One region of the Cryptosporangium arvum DSM 44712 genome, then DNA from elsewhere that is predicted to be linked to it. Evidence: riboswitches for the same ligand, from Rfam matches in the RefSeq annotation. Region 1 holds a riboswitch; the other holds the start of a gene.

What was found. A riboswitch is a leader RNA that binds a small molecule or an ion and turns the genes downstream of it on or off. The one in region 1 is predicted to bind thiamine pyrophosphate.
Region 2: it holds a riboswitch for thiamine pyrophosphate, as region 1 does, so the genes downstream of both, thiC (phosphomethylpyrimidine synthase ThiC) here and CRYAR_RS00530 (thiamine ABC transporter substrate-binding protein) in region 1, are expected to answer to the same signal.

The regions. Positions count from the first base shown of each region.
Region 1 is NZ_KK073874.1:111,267-115,929, forward strand. Features, by position in the region: gene CRYAR_RS00520 (GTPase) at 1-1,146, opposite strand, end outside; gene CRYAR_RS00525 (GTPase family protein) at 1,143-2,834, opposite strand; TPP riboswitch at 2,917-3,030, shown strand; gene CRYAR_RS00530 (thiamine ABC transporter substrate-binding protein) at 3,078-4,133, shown strand; gene CRYAR_RS00535 (ABC transporter permease) at 4,109-4,663, shown strand, end outside.
Region 2 is NZ_KK073874.1:1,256,888-1,261,550, reverse strand. Features, by position in the region: gene thiO (glycine oxidase ThiO) at 1-244, opposite strand, end outside; gene thiD (bifunctional hydroxymethylpyrimidine kinase/phosphomethylpyrimidine kinase) at 241-1,080, opposite strand; gene thiC (phosphomethylpyrimidine synthase ThiC) at 1,077-2,633, opposite strand; TPP riboswitch at 2,624-2,748, opposite strand; gene CRYAR_RS05775 (MFS transporter) at 2,848-3,996, opposite strand; gene CRYAR_RS05770 (YqjF family protein) at 4,053-4,663, shown strand, end outside.

The DNA.
Region 1 (4,663 bases):
CAGGCCGGCCGTGGTCCGGTCGACGAGGTTGCGCAGCGCGGTGTCCACCCGGGCCTGCTGCACCGCGGAAGGACCCGGGAGCGCGGTGCGGACCAGTTCGTCCTCGGCTTCGCCGGGGGAGAGCCGCGCGCCGGGCAGCCCCAGTCGCGTCGCCGCGCTCGGGCGCACACGCGCCAGCCAGCGGGTCATCGGCCAGCCGGTCGCGGCTCTGGTGCGGCTGCGATGTGTCCGCGCGACCGCCAGCGCGACCGCGTCGGCGCCCGAGGCCTCGGTCAGCGCACCGACCACGGCCGCCCGGTCGGCCCGCTCCACCGCGGGTGTCGCCGACGGTCCGCACGTCGGGCCCAACTCGTCCGCGAGGGCACGCAGGTCGGCGTTCAACCGCCGTACCGACGCCTCGTGCGCGGCCACCGCGTCGGCCAGGCGGGTCCGCAGCGCCGGCAGCCCGTCGGACGTCCGTGCCGAGACCGGCAGCACCGGGACGCCTCCCAGGCCTTCCCGTTCGAGCAGGCCGCGCAGATCGGCCAGCACCTCGTCGCGCCGCGCCGGCGGTACCCGGTCGATCTGGTTGAACGCGACGACCGTGATGTCGGCGTGCGTCCGCAGCGGCTGGAGGTACCGGTCGTGCAGGGCGGAGTCCGCGTATTTCTGCGGGTCGACGACCCAGACGAGCAGGTCGACGAGCTTCACCAGGCGGTCCACCTCGAGCCGGTGGTCCACCTGCACCGAGTCGACGTCGGGCAGGTCGAGCAGCACGAGGCCGGAGAGCGCGTCGGCGCCCTCGTCACCCAGGTGGTGCCGACGCTTCACGCCCAGCCAGTCCAGCAGCGGCGCGGCGCCGTCGGGGTTCCACACCGCGGCCTGCGCCGTCGACGTGACCGGGCGGCGCAGCCCGGTGGCCGCGACGTCGACTCCGACGAGCGCGTTGAACAGCGACGACTTGCCGCTCCCGGTGGTGCCGGCGAGCGCGACGACGGTGTGCTCCGCGCCCAGCCGCAGCCGCTCGGCGGCCTTGCCCGACAACGCGCCCGCGGTCGCCAGCACCGCCGGATCGAGCCGGTCGGCGCCGAGCTCCACCACCCGGTCGAGTGCGCTCAGCCGACGGCTCAGCCCCGATTCGTCGGTAGCCCGTGCCAGCAGCGTCATCGCACCAGCCCCGGCTGCCGCAGGTACGAACGCAGCGCGGACTCGAACTCGGCCAGCGCGGAGCGCAGTGCCGTCACCTGGTCGGTGGCGGGTGCGACGGCGTCCACGAGCGCGTCGAACCGCTGCCGTTCGTCGGTGAGCAACTTCTCGACGGTGTCCAGCAGGTCGTCGCGGGCTCGGGCCGCGAGCGTGCGCACGGCGGCGTCGCCGAAGATCGCCTCCAGCACCTTCTGGCTGACCGCCGACGTCCCGCCCGCGACCACCACCTCGAGCCCTGACAGACCGGCGGTCTGGGCGAAGACCGCGAGCATCAGCACCAGCCCGGCGCCGTTGACACCGAACGACGTCAGCCGCGCGACGCTCCGCCGGTGGCCGCCCTCCTCGCGGACCAGGTCGAGCACGCGTTCCTGCCAGGCCCGGATCTCGTGCTCCAGCCGGGGGCCGAACTCGGCCGACGAGCGGTGCAAGCCGTCGGTGAGCAGCGCGCGCCCGGCCGGGCGGGACCGCCACAGTTCCGTGGTCTGCTCGGCGGCCTGGTCCGACGCGGCCCGCACCAGCGCGTGCAGGTTGCTCTCGACCGCGTGCCCGACCGCTTCGGCCGCGGGCGGCCGGCCGGTGAAGAACGACGTGACGCGGTCACGCAGCTGGCCGATCCGTGCCTCGAGGTTCCGCGTGAACTGGCCGGTGCCGACGAACTCCTGCCAGCGGGCCAGCACCTCGCCGCGGAGCACGGTGCCGCTGCGGACGCCGTCGTCGACGCCGGTGAGCGCGGTCCGGTACCGCTCGAGCGCGGTACCGCGCAGCTCGGCGGCGGCGCGGACCTGGTCGTCGAGGTGGTCGGCCAGGCCGGTGACACGATCGTGCAGGCTGGAGAGCGCCCCGGTGAGCGTCGTGCGGATCACCTGGTCCCGGGCTCCGGCGTCGGCGGCCAGCCCGTCGAGCCAGGTGCGCATCGGTGCGATCGCCTGGTCGGGGATGCGTTTCCCGGTCAGCTCGACCTCCGGGATCGCGAACAGCGCCGCCTCGCCGAGACGTTCCTCGGCCAGCATCGAGCGGAGGTGGTCGCTGATCTCGCCGATGCCCTCCGGCGGGACGCGGTTGAGCACGACCGCGAGTGCGATCGTGCGCTGGGCCGCGGTGTGCAGCAGGTCCCAGGGGACGGCGTCGGCGTAGCGCGCCGCAGTGGTGACGAAGATCCACAGGTCGGCGGCGGCGAGGAGCTGCCCGGCCAGGTCGCGGTTCTCGGCCACGACCGAGTCGATGTCGGGGGGATCCAGCAGCGCGAGCCCCGGTGGCACCGACGGGTGGGGCACCAGCCGGAGGGAGTTCACGGCCTCGGGGCCGGTCGTCCGGGACAGCCCCGGAAGGATCCGGTCGGTTTCGAACCAGCTGACGTCGTCCGGATTGCACACCAGGACCGGGGCGCGCGTGGTGGGCCGTAGCCAGCCCGCCTTCGTCACCTCCGCCCCGACCAGCGTGTTGACGAGCGTCGACTTGCCGGCGCCGGTGGACCCCCCGACCGCCACCAGCATCGGGGCGTCCAGCTGGCGCAACCTCGGTAGCAGGTAGTCGTCGACCTGACCGACGAACTCCGACCGCGACCGGCGCGCGGCCTCGGCGTCGGTCACCGCCAGATCGAGTCGGACCGCGGTCACCGACGTGCGCAGCGCTTCGAGCGCTTCAGCCAACCGCGGACCATCCATGTCCGAGGTAGTGACCGCTCCGCGACCGGCTCAACCACAGCGGGCTACGCTTGTCGACGCGGACGCCAGTCGTCCGTCGGGGAGCTCGGGCAGCCGGGCTGAGAGGGTGGCCACCGCGTCACCGACCCGTCGAACCTGCTCTGGGTAATGCCAGCGGAGGGAGAACCGGCGGCTCGCCGGACCACGCCCGAAGGCTCATTCCCGGTGCTCGAGTCCGGAGGTAACCGGATGCGTGCCCCTCGTTTACTGGCTGCTGTCCTGTTGACCGCCGCCGTCGCAGCCTGTTCGTCGTCGTCCGACAAGGCGGCCACCGACTCGAAGACGGTCACTCTCGTCACCCACGAGTCGTTCGCGGTCAGCGACGAAGTCCTGGCCGCGTTCCAGAAGCAGAGCGGCCTCACGGTCAAGATCCTGCGCAGCGGCGACGCCGGCGCGGTCGTCAACAAAGCCGTGCTCAGCAAGGGCAACCCGCAGGGCGACGTGCTGTTCGGCGTCGACAACACGTTCCTGTCGCGGGCCGTGGGCGCTGGCGTGTTCGCGCCCTACGAGCCGGCCGGTGTCGGCAACGTTCCCACCGCGCTGCAGCAGGGCACCGACGGGAAGGCGAGCGCCGTCGACTACGGCGACGTGTGCGTCAACTACGACAAGGCGTGGTTCACGAAGAAGGGCGTGCAGCCGCCGGCGAGCTACGCCGACCTGATCAAACCCGAGTACAAGAACCTGCTGGTCGTGGAGAACCCGGCGACGTCGTCGCCCGGGCTGGCGTTCGTGCTCGGCAGCATCGCGGTGCAGGGTGAGAGCGGCTGGAAGTCGTACTGGGAGAAGCTCAAGGCCAACGGGGCCCTGGTCGTCGACGGCTGGGAGGAGGCCTACCAGCAGCGCTTCACGGTCGGCTCGCAGGGCAAGGGCGACCGGCCGCTCGTCGTCTCGTACGCGTCCAGCCCGCCGGCCGAGGTCGTCTACGCGGAGAAGAAGCCGAAGGACGCGCCGTCCGGTGTGGTCACCGACACCTGCTTCCGTCAGGTCGAGTACGCGGGCCTGCTCGACGGTGCGGCCAACCCGACCGGTGGCAAGAAGCTGCTCGACTTCCTGCTGTCCCCGGCGTTCCAGAAGGACGTGCCGCTGCAGATGTTCGTGTGGCCTTCGGTGACCGGTACACCGCTGCCGGCCGAGTTCACCAAGTACGCGGCGCTCCCGACCAAGCCGCTGACGCTCCCCGCCGACCAGATCACGAAGAACCGTGAGCCGTGGATCGACGAGTGGACGCAGACGGTGCTCCGCTGAGAACCCGCCTCCTCGCCCTCGTCCCGCTGGCGTTCCTCGGGATCTTCTTCGTCTACCCGGTCGGAACGCTGGTGGCGATCGGCCTGGGGTTCGGGGACCCGATCCCCGGGGTGCCGCGCGGCAGCCTCGGCGACGTCCGCGGGGTGCTGTGGTTCACGGTCTGGCAGGCCGTGGCCTCGACCGTGCTGACGCTCGTCGTGGCCATGCCGGGCGCGGCCGTGCTGGCCCGGTTCCGGCTCCCGGGCAGCGCTCTGATCCGCGCGCTGGTGACGGTCCCGTTCGTGCTGCCGACGGTGGTGGTGGGGGCGGCCTTCCTCGCGTTGATCGGGCCGGACGGGTTGCTCGGCGTCGAACTGGACCGCACGGTCTGGGCGATCCTGGCCGCGCACGTGTTCTTCAACTACGCGGTCGTGGTGCGGATCGTCGGCAGCGTCTGGGCCCAGCTCGACCGGCGCTCGGTGGAGGCGGCCCGGGTGCTCGGCGCGTCCCGCCTCCGGGCGTTCGTGCGGGTGACGCTGCCGGCGCTACGA
Region 2 (4,663 bases), 1.1 Mb from region 1:
TGGCGGCGAGCGCCTCCGCGAACTCCGGCCACGCGGCGACCGCGGCGCGACCGGCGGCGAGGAGCACTGGCTCGGTGGGGTGCGCCTCGGTGATCGGCGCCAGCATGCCCGCTCCGATCAGGCTCGCGCCCCGGCTCTGATCGGGTTCGAACACCGTGACGCGAGCGCCGTCGCGGGCCAGGGCCCACGCGCACGAGAGCCCGATCACTCCCCCGCCGACCACCGCCACCCGGGTTCCACTCACGACGACCCCACGGCGCTCGGAGTCGCCAGCGGGCCCGGGGTGCCGACGGGATCCGACGCCGGCGGGTGGCCGACGGGGCCGTGGCCGGCGCCGACCGAGTAGCTGGTCGCGACCGCCCTGGTCACGTACCGCTTGGCCGCGGTGACCGCGTCCGCCGGCGTGTCGCCGCCGGCCAGCCGCGCGGTGATCGCGGCCGCGAGCGTGTCCCCGCTGCCGTGCGTGTTGCCGGTCTCGATGCGCGCGGCGTCGAGCCAGAGCTCCATCGTTCCGTCGGTGAGCAGATCCTGGCTGCGCGGGCCGTCCCCGTGGCCGCCCTTCACGAGCGCGTACGCGGGCCCGAGGTCGAGCAGCGCACGCGCGGCCGAACGCTGGTCGCGCGTCCCGACCAGCAACGCGGTCTCGTCCAGGTTGGGCGTCACGACCGTCGCCAGCGCGAACAGCTCGCGCAGCGCGGTCAGCGCGTCGGCACGCAACAGCGGATCACCGTGCATCGACGCGCACACCGGGTCGAGCACCAGCGGGATCGACCCGCCGCGCCCGATCCCGTGCCGCCGGAACGCCGCCCCGATCGCCTCGATGATCGGTGCCGACGCGAGCATGCCGGTCTTCACCGCGCCCGGCCGCATGTCCTCGACGACCACCCGGATCTGGTCGGCGACGAACGTCGGCGGGATCTCGTGGACGCCGGTAACGCCGACCGTGTTCTGCACGGTCACCGCCGTCACCGCGGTGGTGCCGTGCACCCCGAACGCCGCGAACGTATGCAGGTCGGCCTGCAGCCCCGCACCACCGCCGGAGTCCGACCCGGCCACGGTGAGCGCCACCACCGGGTTCACGGCTGGGCCACCGGCAGATAGATCCGGTTACCCGCCGCCCGGAACTCCGCCGACTTCTCGGCCATGCCCGGAGCGGCGCGCAGATCGTGGCTGATGCGCATGCTGCAGAACTTCGGCCCGCACATCGAGCAGAAATGCGCGGTCTTCGCCGGGGCGGCCGGCAGCGTCTCGTCGTGGAACGACTGGGCGGTCTCCGGGTCGAGGGCCAGCGCGAACTGGTCGGCCCACCGGAACTCGAACCGCGCGTCGGAGAGCTGATCGTCGTGCGCCTGCGCCCCCGGGTGTCCCTTCGCGACGTCCGCCGCGTGCGCGGCGATCTTGTACGCGATCACCCCGGCTTTGACGTCGTCGCGGTCGGGCAGCCCCAGGTGTTCCTTCGGGGTGACGTAACAGAGCATCGCGGTGCCGTGCCACGCGATCATCGCGGCCCCGATCGCCGACGTGATGTGGTCGTAGCCCGGCGCCACGTCGGTGGCCAGCGGTCCGAGCGTGTAGAACGGCGCGTCGTCGCACCATTCCTGCTGCAACCGCACGTTCTCAGCGATCTTGTCCATCGGGACGTGTCCCGGCCCCTCGATCATGGTCTGCACACCATGGTCTTTCGCGACCTTCGTGAGCTCGCCGAGCGTGCGGAGCTCGGCCAGCTGGGCGTCGTCGTTGGCGTCGTGCACCGAACCCGGCCGCAGCCCGTCACCCAGCGAGAACGTCACGTCGTACGTCCGCAGGACCTCGCACAGCTCGGCGAAGTTCGTGTACAGGAAGTTCTCCTGGTGATGCGCCAGGCACCACGCCGCGAGGATCGACCCGCCGCGCGACACGATCCCCGTCTTCCGGCCGACGGTGAGCGGGATGTACGCCATCCGCACCCCGGCGTGCACGGTCATGTAGTCGACGCCCTGCTCGCACTGCTCGACCACCACGTCCCGGTAGATCTCCCAGGTCAACGCGGTCGGGTCGCCGTTCACCCGCTCCAGGGCCTGGTAGATCGGCACGGTTCCGATCGGCACCGGGGAGTTGCGCAGGATCCACTCGCGAGTCTCGTGGATGCGCGGGCCGGTGGAGAGATCCATGACGGTGTCGGCGCCCCACCGGGTCGCCCACACCATCTTCTCGACCTCCTCGGCCGGCGACGACGTCACCGCCGACGTGCCGATGTTCGCGTTGACCTTCACCAGGAACCGTTTACCGATGATCATCGGCTCGGCCTCGGGGTGGTTCACGTTCGCGGGAATCACCGCGCGCCCGGCCGCGATCTCGTCACGCACCAGCTCGGCGGGGAGGTTCTCGCGGGCGGCGACGTACGCCATCTCGGTGGTGACCTCGCCCGCCCGCGCGGCCAGCAGCTGCGTGGGATGGGTGCGGGTCCGGTCGCGTTTCGGCAGGCCGTTCCCCAGGTCGGGACGGAAGTCGGTCTCGGTGTAGGGGCCGGAGGTGTCGTAGCGTTCGACGACCTGGCCGTTCGTGAGTTCGATCTCGCGAACCGGGACACGCAGCGCGCCCCGGTACGCCTTGCGGCTACCCGGAAGGGGACCGGTGGACACAACATTGCTCATGAAGAGCTCCCTACGCCGGCATTACCCGGTCAGGTTCGAGCGGTCGGCGGCACCGTCCTTCTCGGACAGCCGCCCTCTCAGCCCGCTTCCGGCGCGAGCTCCCGCGTACAGTGACGCGGCCACCATAACGCCGCGTCCCCGCGAACTGGAACAGGCACGAGCCGTTGCATTCTGCCCACTCCGGAGCTATCACGCGCCCGCGTACGAAGCGGGCCTAGCCGCGCAGTTGGAGGGTGGGGACCGTGGCTACGGCCAGGGCGGCGGCGATCGCGGCCGAGGCGAACGCGACCGGGTAGCCGGCGTGGGTGACCACCGCGCCCAGGACCGGGGCGGTCAGCGCGGCCACGCCGTTCTGGCCGGTGTTGTGGATACCGAGCGCGCGGCCCGCCCACCCCGGCCCGGCGTATTCGGCCACCGCCGTGAACGACAGACCGTTCGTCGACACCGACACGACCGCCGCCACCACCAGCGCCACGACGGCGACACCCGGAGCCCCGACGGCTCCGGCGAGGGCGAGCAGCGCCAACACCCCTGCGGTCACCCCGGCCAGGATGCGCATCGGACCGGTGCGTGAACCGGCCCGATCCGACCACCACCCCGCCCCCAGCCGCGCCGCGGCTCCCCCGAATGCGGCCACGGCGAGCAACCGGCCCGCCGTCGCCGCGTCCCACCGGGCCGAGTCGACCAGGAACACCAGCCCGAACGTCGCGACCGCGAACTGCGGAAACACCAGCAGCGCCCCGGCGCCGTGCAGCCGCAACAGCACCGGCGTGCGGTACGGGCTCCCGCTCGGCCCCGCGGCCACCCCCGCCGAGCGCGCCGGGTCACGCACCACGACCGCGACCAGGGCCGCGGCGCCGAGACACCCGGCCGCCAGGAACGTGAACGCCCCGGCCCGGCTGAGCACCGGGATCGCGACGGCCGCCACCGCGACGCCCAGCGGCTGGGCCATCTGCCGGATCCCCATCGCGAGCCCTCGCTCGGCCGGGGAGAACCAGCCGAGGATCAACCGTCCGCTCGCCGCGTTCACCGAGCCCGCCGCGGCCCCGGCCACGACCAGGCAGGCGCCCAGCGCGACCGGCCCCGAGACGGCCGGCGCCCCCAGCAGCACCAGCCCCGCACCGCCGAGCCCGAGCGCGATGACACCGCGCTCGCCGTACCGGTCGGCCAGCGCGCCCCAGCCCACGAGCGTCGCCAGCAGGCCGAACGTCGGGCACGCCACCAGCACGGCGGCGTGCGTCAGCGACAGGCCGTCGGCGCGGAGGCGCGGGAGGAGGTACGGCAACCCGTAGAGGAACGCGCACCCGGCCGTCATCCCGGCCACGCCCGCCGCCAACACCACCCAACGCCGACTCGATTCCATATTTCGAGACTAACGTCTCGAATATTGAGACGAGGAGCAGGTGGCACACTGGGGACATGGACGTCGAAGCCGTGACGCTCACGACCCCCCGGGTGATTCGGCGAGCGATCATGACGCAGTGGTGGCGTGATCTGGCGTTCCTGCACTGGCCGGTCGACCCCGAGGTCGTGGCACCGCTGCTGCCGCCGGGCACCCGGCCCGACACGCTCGGCGGCGTGACCTACGTGGGGCTGATCGGGTTCACGATGGACCGCGTCGGGCTCGGCGTCGGGGTACCGTACTTCGGGCATTTCGCCGAGACCAACGTGCGGCTCTACTCGGTCGACGCCGCCGGCCGCCGCGGCGTGGTGTTCCGCTCGCTCGACGCCGCTCGGCTACTGCCCGTGGTCGTCGGACGCGCGCTCTTCGGGCTGAACTACGTCTGGTCGGCGATGAGCGTCCGCCGGCGGCCGGACGGCGCGTACACGTACCGCAGCGTCCGACGCTGGCCGGGCGCCGGCCCCGACGCGGCGTTCACCGTGCTCCCGGGCGATCCCGCGCCACCCGACCCGCTCAACGACTTCCTCACCGCGCGCTGGGGCCTGCACACCGTCCTGCGCGGGAGAACGATCTACCTACCGAACGAACACCCAGCCTGGCCGCTACGGAGCGCAACCTTGGTCGACCT